DNA from 2 places in the Micromonospora sp. SL1-18 genome. Region 1 is predicted to be linked to the other one. Evidence: predicted binding sites of a transcription regulator. Region 1 holds the regulator's gene; the other holds the start of a gene.
What was found. The regulator HrcA, encoded in region 1, represses chaperone genes, less so after heat shock. The targets are predictions, from matches to a motif close to GGTTNGCACNCTCNNNNNGAGNGTGCNAACC.

Region 1 (5,909 bases):
CCCTTCACCAGCGAGGCGCAGTAGCGTGCCACCGCCTCGTCCAGGGCGTCCGCCGGCACGGCGGCCGTGACCAGGCCGATCTCGGCGGCCCGCCGGCCGTCGAAGGTGTCGCCGGTCAGGTACAGCTCGGCGGCGGCCCGGGGGTGCAGCCGGGGCAGCACGGTCGCCGAGATCACCGCCGGGATCACCCCGATCCGGACCTCGGTGAAGGCGAACGTCGCCTCCTCGGCGCAGACCGCCAGGTCGGCCGCGGCGATCAGCCCCAGCCCGCCGGCCCGGGCCGGCCCGGCCACCTTCGCCAGCACCGGCTTCGGGCACTCCCGGACCGCCACCAGCACGTCGCCGAGCATCCCGGCCGGCACCGTCCCGCTGGCGTACGTGGCGGCGGTCTCCTTCAGGTCCGCCCCGGAGCAGAAGACCGGCCCGGTGTGGTCCAGCACGACCGCCCGGACGGCGTCGTCGGCGACCGCGGCGGCCAGCCCGGCCAGCAGTTCGGTCATCAGCGGCGTGGAGAGCGCGTTGCGGTTGTGCGGGCTGTCGAGGGTGAGGGTGGTCACCCCACGGGCCGTGGCGACCCGCACGAGTGCGTCCGGAGAGGTCATGCCGGGCACACTAGTGGCCATGCCCGGCGTCCTTCCAGAAGGCGAACCCGTCCCGGTCGACGGGTCGCTGCCCGCTGCCGCCCTGCGTGCCGTCGGCGCGCGCGGCTTCGGGGTGTACGTGCACGTCCCGTTCTGCGCCAGCCGCTGCGGCTACTGCGACTTCAACACCTACACGGCCGCCGAGCTGGGCGGCGGGGCCAGCCGCGAGGCGTACGCGGAGACGGTGCTGGCCGAGCTGGCGCTCGCCGCCCGGGCGCTGGGCGACACCCCGCCGCCCCGGGTGGGCACCGTCTTCGTGGGCGGCGGCACGCCCACCCTGCTCCCGGCCGACGACCTGGCCCGGATCCTCGACGGGATCGACCGTACGTGGGGGTTGGCCGCCGATGCCGAGGTGACCACCGAGGCCAACCCCGAGTCGGTCACCCCCGAGTCGCTCAAGACGCTGCGGGCGGCCGGCTACACCCGGATCTCGCTGGGCATGCAGTCGGCCGCGCCCGGTGTGCTGGCGATCCTCGACCGGCAGCACAGCGCCGGGCGGGCCACCACAGCCGCACTGGAGGCGCGGGACGCTGGGTTCGACCACGTGAACCTGGACCTGATCTACGGCACGCCGGGGGAACGCGCCGAGGACTTCGCCGCCTCGCTGGAGCAGGTGGTGGCTGCGGGGGTGGACCATGTCAGCGCGTACGCCCTGATCGTGGAGGAGGGCACCCGGCTGGCCGCGCGGATGCGTCGCGGCGAGCTGGCGTACCCCTCCGACGACGTGGCGGCGGACCGCTACCTGGCCGCGGAGGCCGCCCTCGATGCGGCCGGTTTCTCCTGGTACGAGGTGTCCAACTGGGCCCGGACCGAGGCGGCCCGGTGCCGGCACAACCTGCTCTACTGGTGCGGCGGCGACTGGTGGGGCCTCGGCCCGGGGGCGCACAGCCACGTCGGTGGGGTGCGCTGGTGGAACGTCAAGCACCCCACCGCGTACGCCCAGCGCCTCGCCGCGGGGGAGTCGCCCGGCCTGGCCCGGGAGGTGCTCAGCCCCGACGAGGCGCACATGGAGGACGTGATGCTGCGGCTGCGGCTCGCCTCCGGCCTACCGCTGGACGTGCTGGACGACGCGGGCCGGGCCGGCGCGCAGCGGGCACTGGCCGACGGCCTGCTGACCGCCGACGGGTACGCGGCCGGCCGAGCTGTGCTCACCCTGCGCGGCCGGTTGCTGGCCGACGCGGTGGTCCGCGACCTGCTGCACTGAGCGATGCCGGACCCGGCCGACCCGGAGGCCGGCCGGGCGGGCGTCACTTGATCAGGCTCATGCTCGCCGGATAGCGGTAGAGCTGGCCCTCGTTGGCCTTGACCCCGGCGAGGACGCCGAACACCACCCCGAGGATGACGGCCGCGCCGACTCCGAGGAACCCGATCAGGATGCAGCTCAGGATCCAGCCGACCAGGCCCACGATCGACCACAGCAGCTGGAAGTTGAGCGCCGCGACCGCGTGCTGACGCACGGTCGGCGACTGGTTGCCCCGGGCCAGCATCGACACCAGGGGCGGGAGCCAACCCAGCACCCCGGCGCTGACGAACATCGCCGCCGCGCCGCCGAAGTGCGCGATCAGGGCCCAGGTCTTGTCCTCGTTGTTGGCGTAGCCTGCGGGCGGCCCGTAGCCGCCGGGCGGCGGGTACCCGCCCGGAGGCGGATAGCCGCCGGGCGGGGGATAGCCGCCCTCGCCGGGCGTACCGGACAGTGGTGGGGTGGGGTCCCCCGGTTCGGGAGGGCGAGGTGGTTCAGTCATGGAGGTCACGGTAGGTCCAGGTCGCAACAACGCGCCAGAGCGACACCGTCCCGGATGTCCGACTGTTCGGCCATGACGAAGTCTGCGGTGGGCCGCACCGGAGGTCTGTTGCTGATCATCGCGTCGGTGGGTACGCCGACGTAGACTGGCACTCGCTACAGTCGAGTGCCAGATGCTCGGTCAGGAGGTGGGGACGTGGGTCTCGACGACCGCAAGCTCGCCGTGCTCCGTGCGATCGTCGAAGACTACGTCGCCACCCAGGAGCCGGTCGGCAGCAAGGCCCTGGTCGAGCGCCACCAGCTGGGCGTCTCCCCGGCCACGGTACGCAACGACATGGCCGTCCTGGAGGACGAGGGCTACATCCGGCAGCCGCACACCAGCGCCGGCCGGGTGCCCACCGACCGCGGCTACCGACTCTTCGTCGACCGGCTCTCCCGGGTCAAGCCGCTCAGCCCGGCCGAGCGCCGGGCTATCGAGCGCTTCCTGGTCGGCGCGGTCGACCTGGACGACGTGGTGCACCGTACGGTCCGGTTGCTGGCCCAGCTCACCCGGCAGGTCGCTGTGGTGCAGTACCCCAGCCTGGCCCGGTCCAGGGTGCGCCACCTGGAGCTGGTGCCGATCTCCACCACCCGGCTGATGGTGGTCATGATCGCCGACACCGGCCGGGTCGAGCAGCGGCTGGTCGAAATGCCCGCCCCGATCCCGGCCGACGACGTCATCGACCTGCGCCGGCTGGTCAACGAGAAGCTGGTCGGCACTCGACTGTCGGAGACCCCGCCCCTGGTCCAGGCGCTGGTGGACGAGTCCTCGACGCGGCTGCGCCCGGCCATGGCCACGCTCTCCAGTGTGCTGTTGGAGACGCTGGTCGAGCGGCACGAGGAGCGCCTCGCACTGGCTGGCACGGCCAACCTCACCCGCGGTGGCCTGCTGGATTTTCAGGGCTCGCTGCGGCCCATCCTCGAGGCGCTCGAGGAGGAGGTCGTGCTGCTCAAGCTCATCGGTGAGGCCGAGCCGAGCACCACCCGGGTGCTGATCGGCGACGAGAACGAGGTCGACAACCTGCGCGCCGCCTCGGTGGTCAGCACCGGGTACGGCCCCGGGAGCACAATCGTCGGCGGTCTGGGTGTGCTCGGGCCGACCCGGATGGACTACCCCGGCACCATCGCCACAGTGAGGGCCGTGGCACGCTACGTGGGCGAGCTGCTGGCCCAGAATTGACCAGTCAGGTCCGACGGCGGCCCCCGGCCGACGACCGGCGCAACGCGAGACGAACATGAGGACACCTAACGCAGTGGCCAGGGACTACTACGGCATTCTCGGCGTGGGCCGGGACGCCTCCGACGACGAGATCAAGCGCGCCTACCGCAAGCTGGCGCGGCAGTACCACCCGGATGTCAATCCGGACCCGGAGGCACAGGAGAAGTTCAAGGAGATCAACGCCGCGTACGAGGTCCTCTCGGACGACCGGAAACGGCAGATCGTCGACCTGGGCGGCGACCCGCTGGCCCCGGGCGGCGGGGGCGCCGGGCCGGGTGGCCCGGGCGGCGGCCCGTTCGTCGGGTTCCAGGACATCATGGACGCGTTCTTCGGCGGTGCCGCCGGCGCTGCGCGCGGGCCGCGTCCGCGTACCCGGCCGGGTGCCGACGCGATCCTGCGGCTGGAGCTGGACCTCAACGAGACCGCGTTCGGCGTCGAGGCCCCGATCACGGTCGACACCGCCATGCCCTGCACCACCTGTTCCGGTGCGGGGACCGCGGCCGGCACCCACCTCGCGACCTGCGAGGCGTGCGGTGGGCGGGGCGAGGTGCAGTCGGTGCAGCGGACCTTCCTCGGCCAGGTGGTCTCGGCCCGGCCGTGCACGGTCTGCCAGGGCTACGGCACCACCATCCCGCACCCCTGCCCGACCTGTGCCGGTGACGGCCGGGTGCGGACCCGTCGCTCGCTCACCGTCAAGATCCCCGCTGGCGTCGAGGACGGCATGCGGATCCGGCTGGCCCAGCAGGGCGAGGTCGGTCCGGGCGGCGGCACGGCCGGCGACCTCTACGTGGAGATCCACGAGCGGCCGCACGACGTCTACTCGCGCAAGGGCGACGACCTGCACTGCCGGGTCACCGTGCCGATGACCGCCGCCGCGCTCGGCACCCGGCTGACCATCAAGACGCTGGACAGCGAGGAGACGGTCGACGTCAAGCCGGGCACCCAGCCGGGCAGCACGCTGCGGTTGCGCGCCCGGGGCGTACCGCACCTGCGCGGCACCGGCCGGGGCGACCTCTACGTCCACCTGGACGTCCGTACCCCGACGAAGCTCGACGTCGACCAGGAGCGGATGCTGCGCGACTTCGCCAAGACCCGGGGCGAGGAGGTCGCCGAGCTGACCAAGCAGGGCGGCTTCTTCTCCCGGATGCGCGACGCCTTCAACGGGCACGCCTAGCGTGTCGGCGCCGCTGTTCCTGGTCGAGGCGCTGCCCACTGGCGACACCCTGACCCTCGACGGTCCGGAGGGGCACCACGCCGCCACCGTGCAGCGGCTGCGCGTCGGCGAGGAGATGCTGCTCGCCGACGGTCGGGGCGGCACGGCCGGCGCGGTGGTCACCGCCGTCGGCCGGGGCACCCTCGACCTGGCGGTCACCTCCCGGGGGTACGTCGACGCGTCCGTCCCCCGGCTCGTCGTGGTGCAGGGCATCGCCAAGGGCGATCGGGGCGAGCTGGCCGTGCAGGCGATGACCGAGGTCGGGGTGGACGAGATCGTCCCGTGGGCGGCGTCCCGCTCGGTGGTGCAGTGGCGCGGCGACCGGGGCGTACGGGCCCGGGAGAAGTGGGCGGCCACCGCCCGCGAGGCGGCCAAACAGGCCCGCCGGGCCTGGCTGCCGGTGGTGGCCGGCACGCCCGACGAGTCCACCTCGACGGTGGCCCGGCGGACCGCCGGGGCGGCTGCGGCGTTCGTATTGCACGAGGAGGCCGAGGAGCGGCTGACCACCGCCGAGCTGCCGGAGACCGGCGAGCTCGTGCTGGTGGTCGGCCCGGAGGGCGGCATCGCCCCGCCGGAGCTGTCCGCCTTCCGCGAGGCCGGTGCGCGTACCGTCCGGCTCGGTCCTTCGGTGCTGCGCACCTCCACCGCCGGCGTCGCTGCCCTCAGCGTCCTCGCCGCCCGCCTCGGCCGCTGGTAACCCCGCGGCTCCGGGCCCGCCACCTGCCTGGCCTGCTGCGGCTCTGCCCGGTCGTGGGCCGGCCCGGTCGCGACCCGGCCGTGGCGGCCGGCAGGAGCGCGGCGCGGGCGTGGCTGCGGCCGTCGAGCGCCGGCCTACGGGGTCAGCTACGCAGGTAGGAGGCGCCGTTGAGGTCGACGATGGTGCCGGAGGCCCATTCGGCCTCGGGGCTGGCCAGCCAGTGCGCCGCGGCGGCGATCTCCTCGGGCCGCGCCACCCGGTTGAACGGGGACTGGGCGCGGATCGCGTCGCCACGCGTCGCCTTGAGGTGCTCGTTGGTCATGTCGGTCTCGACGAAGCCGGGGGCGACGCTCGCCACC
Region 2 (5,909 bases), on a different contig from region 1:
GTCCTTGACGTTCTCCTTGTGGATCGCCTTCGGCTCCAACAGCACGGCTGTTACGTCCCGACCGCCCTCGGGGTCCTTGACCGTCTGGCCGGTGTCCTTCTTCTCCCCCTTGGCGAGCGCGATGGCCAGCCCGGCGGCGGCGTCCGCCTCCTTCTTGACCGCCTTGTAGACGGTCATGCACTGGTCACCGGCGAGGATGTTCTGCAGGCCCTGGGCGGTGGCGTCCTGGCCGGTCACCGGGACCTTGCCGTTGAGCTTGTTCTTCTTCAGCACCGAGATGGCCGCGTTGCCGAGGCCGTCGTTGGCCGCGAGCACCCCGTCGATCTTGCCGCCGGCCTTGGTGAGCTGCTGCTCGAAGATCGTGGCGGCCTGGGCGTTGTCCCACTCCGGCACGGAGTCGTCGGCGGCCTTGGTGTATTCGTTCGAGTCGAACTTCGGCTTGAGCACCGAGTCGTACCCGTTCTTGAACAGGGTGGCGTTGTTGTCGGTCGGCGAGCCGTTCAGGTAGGCGATCGCCGGGTTCTTGGCGCCCTTGTCGGTCAGGCACTTGCTCAGGCCCTCGCCCTGGAGCTTGCCGACCGCCTCGTTGTCGAAGCTGACGTAGTACGCCGCCGAGCCGCCGAGGGTGAGCCGGTCGTAGTCGATGGTGGCCACGCCCTGCGACTTGGCCTTGTCCAGCACGGCCTTGCCGGTGCCGGAGTCCAGGTTGACGATCATCAGGACGGTCACGCCGTTGGTGATCATCTGATCGGCGATGGTCTGGAACGCGGTCTTGTCGTTCTGCGCGTTCTGGATGTCGGAGTCGACGCCCGCCGCGTCGAAGGCCTCCTTGAGGTACTTGCGGTCCGCGGTCTCCCACCGCGCGGAGGACTTGCTGTCCGGGAGGATCACGCCGATCTTCGGCTTCTTGTCGGTCGAGCCACCGGCCTGGTCGGAGCCGCCGTTGTCGCCACAGGCGGCCATGCTGCCGGTGGCCAGCAGGCCGACGGCGGCGAAGGTGAGGAAGCCCTTGCGCATGTGCATGGGTCCTTTCCGGGGTGGGAAGGTGTGTTTTGTTGTGCCCGGCAACGTATTCCCCCTCTCATTGGACATGCAAGACCGTCGAGGTCAGAAGTTTGTTGGCGGCCATAACAATTCAGCAACGCCACTGTGGCCCGACTGTCCCCTCGGCTGAGAGCGCTCTCGGGTGAAGTGCGGGAATGCCCCGCCGGGGTCGGTCCGGAGTGGATCAGTCGGCCGCGATCGGCGCGGTGACGGCGTCGGTCAGTGCGACCAGATCCGCCGGGGCGAGTTGCAGTTGCAGCCCCCGGCGGCCCGCCGAGACGTAGACGGTCGGGTGGTCCAGCGCGGACGCGTCGACCACTGTGGGCAGCCGCTTGCGCTGGCCGAGCGGACTGATCCCGCCGCGCACGTAGCCGGTGGCCCGCTCGGCGACGACCCGGTCCGCCATGGCGGCCCGCTTGCCGCCGACCGCGGCGGCGAGGGCCTTCAGGTCGAGATCCCCGGTGACCGGCACGACCGCCACGGTGAGCCCGCCGTCGACCTCGGTGACCAGGGACTTGAACACCCGCTCCGGCGGCACCCCGAGGGCCGCCGCGACCAGCGCGCCATAGTTCGGCGCGTCCGGGGAGACGTCGTACGGGTGGGTGCTGTGCCTGATCTTCCGCTTCGCCAGCAGCGCCGTCGCCGGAGTGCCCTGTCCCGCCATGCCCGACAAGCTAACTCAGGCCGGCACCGGCTGGCAGAGCAGCACCATCGGCGCGCTCTTCACCCGGGTCAGCACCAGGCTGGCCGCCGTCTCCCCGGCGAGCTTCAGGTCTCGGCGCAACTTCTCCGGCTCCAGCGCCGAGCCGCGCTTGAGGATCTCCACCCGGCCGACCCGGCGCTCCCGGAGCAGGGCGCGCAGCCGCTTCAGCGAGAACGGCAGCACGTCGGTGACCTCTAGGCAGCGGGCGAAGGGGGTGGCCACGGGGGCGTCGGCGTAGAGGTAGGCGATGCTCGGGTCGGCCAGGGTCGCGCCCAGTTCCGCGGCCAGCTCGGCGACCAGGTGCGCGCGGACCACCGCCGGGTCCGGGTCGTACAGGTAGCGGCGGACCGGTCCCACCGGTGCCTCGGCGTCACCAGAGCCGGTGAGCTGATAACAGGGGGCCCCTGCGCTACCGGAGGCGTTAACCAGGGGCCCTTCCTTCAACAGGGTGGCGCGGCGGGGGACCTCGGCCAGCGCGCCGCACCAGAGGGCGGCCTCGACCAGGTCGCCGGCCACGCTGACCCATTCCGCCTCCGCGCCCGCCGGGATCAGCGCATGGTCCAGCCCGGGGGCAACCTTGACCACGGTGCGCGGCACCCGCTCGGCCAGCCCGGTGACGAAGTCCCAGGGCGGCGAGTAGGCGTTCGGGTCGAAGATCCGCCGGCCGGTGCCGGCCGAACGGCGCGCCGGGTCGCAGAAGACCGCGTCCACCCGGGTCACATCGAACGCCGTCGCGTCGCCGTACTCCACCGTGAACCGCGAGGCCAGCCCGGCCGCCTCGGCGTTCGCGGCGGCCATCGCGGCGGTCACCGGGTCGGCCTCCACCCCGTACACCCGGATGCCGGCGCGGGCGGCGGCCAGCGCGTCCGCGCCGAGGCCGCAACCGAGGTCGGCGAGGGTGCGGACCCCGGCGGCGCGCAGCCGCGCGGCCCGCCGGTCGGCGACCACCCGGCGGGTGGCCTGCTCCAGCCCGGGGCGGGTGAGGAACATGCCTGCAGCCTCCGGCCCGAACTTGCCACCCGCCCGGCGGCGCAGCTCGGCCTGGGTGAGCGCCGCGGCGGCCAGCCCGGGGGCGACGCCGGCCGAGCGCAGCCGGGCCGCCGCGGTCAGCGGATCGCCGCCGGCGACCGCGGCGGCCGCCGCGAGCGCGGCCGACCCCTCGGGGGTACGCAGCGCGGCGAGCTGATCGAGATCCACCCGGCCATTGTCCGGGCAGCGCGCGACGCGCCGGGCGGCGGGTTGGCACTCTCCTTGACGGAGTGCTAGCCGAGGAATAACCTGCGATTAGCACTCTCACCCTGAGGGTGCCAACTCCCGGGCTCAGGTGTCCGGGGGTTGAACGCCAGGCGGACCGGCACCCGCGACGACGGCCCCGCCCGGTGGCATGTGGCAGATTGACGCCGGTCGGCGCGCCGACCGGCAACGAAACCAGTACCCCAGGAGGGTATGCCCGTGACTACCGCGACCAAGGTTGCGATCAAGCCGCTCGAGGACCGGATCGTGGTCCAGGCGAACGAGGCTGAGACCACCACGGCGTCGGGCATCGTGATTCCCGACACCGCCAAGGAGAAGCCGCAGGAGGGCACCGTCCTCGCTGTCGGCCCGGGCCGGATCGACGACAAGGGTAACCGTGTGCCGCTCGACGTGAAGGTCGGCGACACCGTCCTGTACTCGAAGTACGGCGGCACCGAGGTCAAGTACGCCGGCGAGGAGTACCTGGTGCTCTCCGCCCGCGACGTCCTCGCGGTCATCGAGAAGTAAGCAACCGATCAGTGTCGTTGCCCCGGTCCGGCTCGCCGGGCCGGGGCAACGTCGCTTCGAAGGGATACTGATGGCAAAGATCCTGAGCTTCTCGGACGACGCCCGACACCTGCTGGAGCACGGTGTCAACGCCCTCGCCGACGCGGTCAAGGTCACCCTCGGCCCGCGCGGGCGCAACGTCGTCCTCGACAAGAAGTTCGGTGCGCCCACGATCACCAACGACGGTGTGACCATCGCCAAGGAGATCGAGCTCACCAACCCGTACGAGAACCTCGGCGCGCAGCTGGTCAAGGAGGTGGCGACCAAGACCAACGACGTCGCCGGCGACGGGACCACCACCGCGACCGTGCTGGCCCAGGCGATGGTCCGCGAGGGCCTGCGCAACGTGGCCGCCGGGGCCAACCCGACCGGCCTCAAGCGGGGCATCGACGCGGCGGCCCACAAGGTCTCCGAGGCGCTGCTCGACAAGGCCGTCGAGGTCGCCGACAAGGACTCCATCGCGCACGTCGCGACGGTGTCCGCGCAGGACGCCACCATCGGCGAGCTGATCGCCGAGGCGATGGAGCGGGTCGGCCGCGACGGTGTCATCACCGTCGAGGAGGGCTCCGCGCTCGTCACCGAGCTGGACGTCACCGAGGGTCTCCAGTTCGACAAGGGCTTCATCTCGCCGAATTTCGTCACCGACGTGGAGGGGCAGGAGGCGGTCCTGGAGGACCCGTACATCCTGATCACCACGCAGAAGATCTCGGCGATCGAGGAGCTGCTGCCGCTGCTGGAGACGATCCTCCAGAACAACAAGCCGCTGCTCATCGTCGCCGAGGACGTCGAGGGCCAGGCGCTGTCGACGTTGGTGGTCAACGCGATCCGCAAGACCCTCAAGGTCTGCGCGGTCAAGGCCCCCGGCTTCGGCGACCGCCGCAAGGCGATGCTCCAGGACATGGCGATCCTGACCGGCGCCGAGCTGGTCGCCCCGGAGCTGGGCTACAAGCTCGACCAGGTCGGCCTGGAGGTGCTCGGCACCGCCCGCCGCGTGGTGGTCGACAAGGAGAACACCACCGTCGTCGACGGCGGCGGCCAGGCCTCCGAGGTCGCCGACCGGGTCGCCCAGATCCGCAAGGAGATCGAGGCGTCGGACTCCGAGTGGGACCGGGAGAAGCTGGCCGAGCGGCTGGCGAAGCTCTCCGGCGGCATCGCCGTGATCAAGGTCGGCGCGGCCACCGAGGTCGAGATGAAGGAGCGCAAGCACCGCATCGAGGACGCCATCGCCGCGACCAAGGCCGCGGTCGAGGAGGGTACGGTCCCGGGTGGCGGCGCCGCCCTGGCCCAGATCCTGCCGGTGCTCGACGACGACCTGGGCCTGACCGGTGACGAGAAGGTCGGCGTCTCGATCGTGCGCAAGGCGCTGGTCGAGCCGCTGCGCTGGATCGCCCAGAACGCCGGCCACGACGGCTACGTGGTGGTGCAGAAGGTCGCCGGCCAGGAGTGGGGCAACGGGCTCGACGCCGCCGTCGGCCAGTACGTCGACCTGGTCAAGTCCGGCATCCTCGACCCGGTGAAGGTGACCCGCAACGCGGTCACCAACGCGGCCTCGATCGCCGGCCTGCTGCTCACCACCGAGAGCCTGGTGGTGGAGAAGCCGGAGAAGGCCGAGCCGGCCGCCGCCGGTGGCCACGGCCACGGTCACGGCCACCAGCACGGTCCGGGCTTCTGATCCCGCACCGTACGGCCTGAGTCAGGGCACACCGCCTCGCTGGGCGGTGTGCCCTGACCCGTCTCTGCTTCGGAACGCTGACCTGGTTGGCGGCCGGCCCGTCCGATCGACAACACTGATCGACGTGCGCAGCCCCTCCCGCGGCCACGCCGCGCTGGCCGGGATCACCGCCGCGGCCGTGGCCATCGGTGCCGCCGAACCGGTGGCGGTCCTCACCGGTCCCCGCTCGGCGCCGCTGATCGCGGTCGGCGGGGTCGTCGTCGACCTGGTGCCCGAGCCGCTCAAGCAGTTCGCCATCGCGCTCTTCGGCACGTACGACAAGATTGCCCTGTTGGTCGGGGCGGCGGTGCTGCTGGCCGCGTTCGCCGCGCTGCTCGGCGTGCTGGCGGCCCGGCGCCTGGCGATCGGCCTGGCCGGCATCGCCGGGTTCGCCGCCCTCGGGGTGGCCGCCGCGTTGACCCGGGCCGGCGCGGACGCCGCCGACGCGCTGCCCTCGCTGGTCGGCGGCGGGCTGGGGGCGCTGACGCTCTGGGCGTTCGTCGCCGGCCCGCTGCGGGTGCATCCCGGCCCGGCGGCCCCGGCCACCGTACGTCCGGCCACCGCACTCGGGCCCACGCCGCCCCCGACCGTCGCCGCGCTCGCGCCCGAGGAGCCCCCGGCGGGGTGGGAGCCGCTGGAACGCGGCGATCC

Region 2: the regulator HrcA is predicted to act here: its motif matches at 3,030-3,060, upstream of groES (co-chaperone GroES).

What each region holds. Positions count from the first base shown of each region.
Region 1 covers NZ_JBLROA010000021.1:52,145-58,053, forward strand. Annotated here, with positions in the region: gene ACNAW0_RS13010 (enoyl-CoA hydratase-related protein) at 1-602, opposite strand, end outside; gene hemW (radical SAM family heme chaperone HemW) at 622-1,845, shown strand; gene ACNAW0_RS13020 (DUF4870 domain-containing protein) at 1,889-2,383, opposite strand; gene hrcA (heat-inducible transcriptional repressor HrcA) at 2,579-3,601, shown strand; gene dnaJ (molecular chaperone DnaJ) at 3,675-4,814, shown strand; gene ACNAW0_RS13035 (16S rRNA (uracil(1498)-N(3))-methyltransferase) at 4,816-5,550, shown strand; gene ACNAW0_RS13040 (SDR family NAD(P)-dependent oxidoreductase) at 5,693-5,909, opposite strand, start outside.
Region 2 covers NZ_JBLROA010000063.1:8,890-14,798, forward strand. Annotated here, with positions in the region: gene ACNAW0_RS24325 (sugar ABC transporter substrate-binding protein) at 1-1,017, opposite strand, end outside; gene ybaK (Cys-tRNA(Pro) deacylase) at 1,229-1,708, opposite strand; gene ACNAW0_RS24335 (THUMP-like domain-containing protein) at 1,724-2,944, opposite strand; gene groES (co-chaperone GroES) at 3,194-3,508, shown strand; gene groL (chaperonin GroEL) at 3,579-5,219, shown strand; gene ACNAW0_RS24350 (molybdopterin-dependent oxidoreductase) at 5,344-5,909, shown strand, end outside.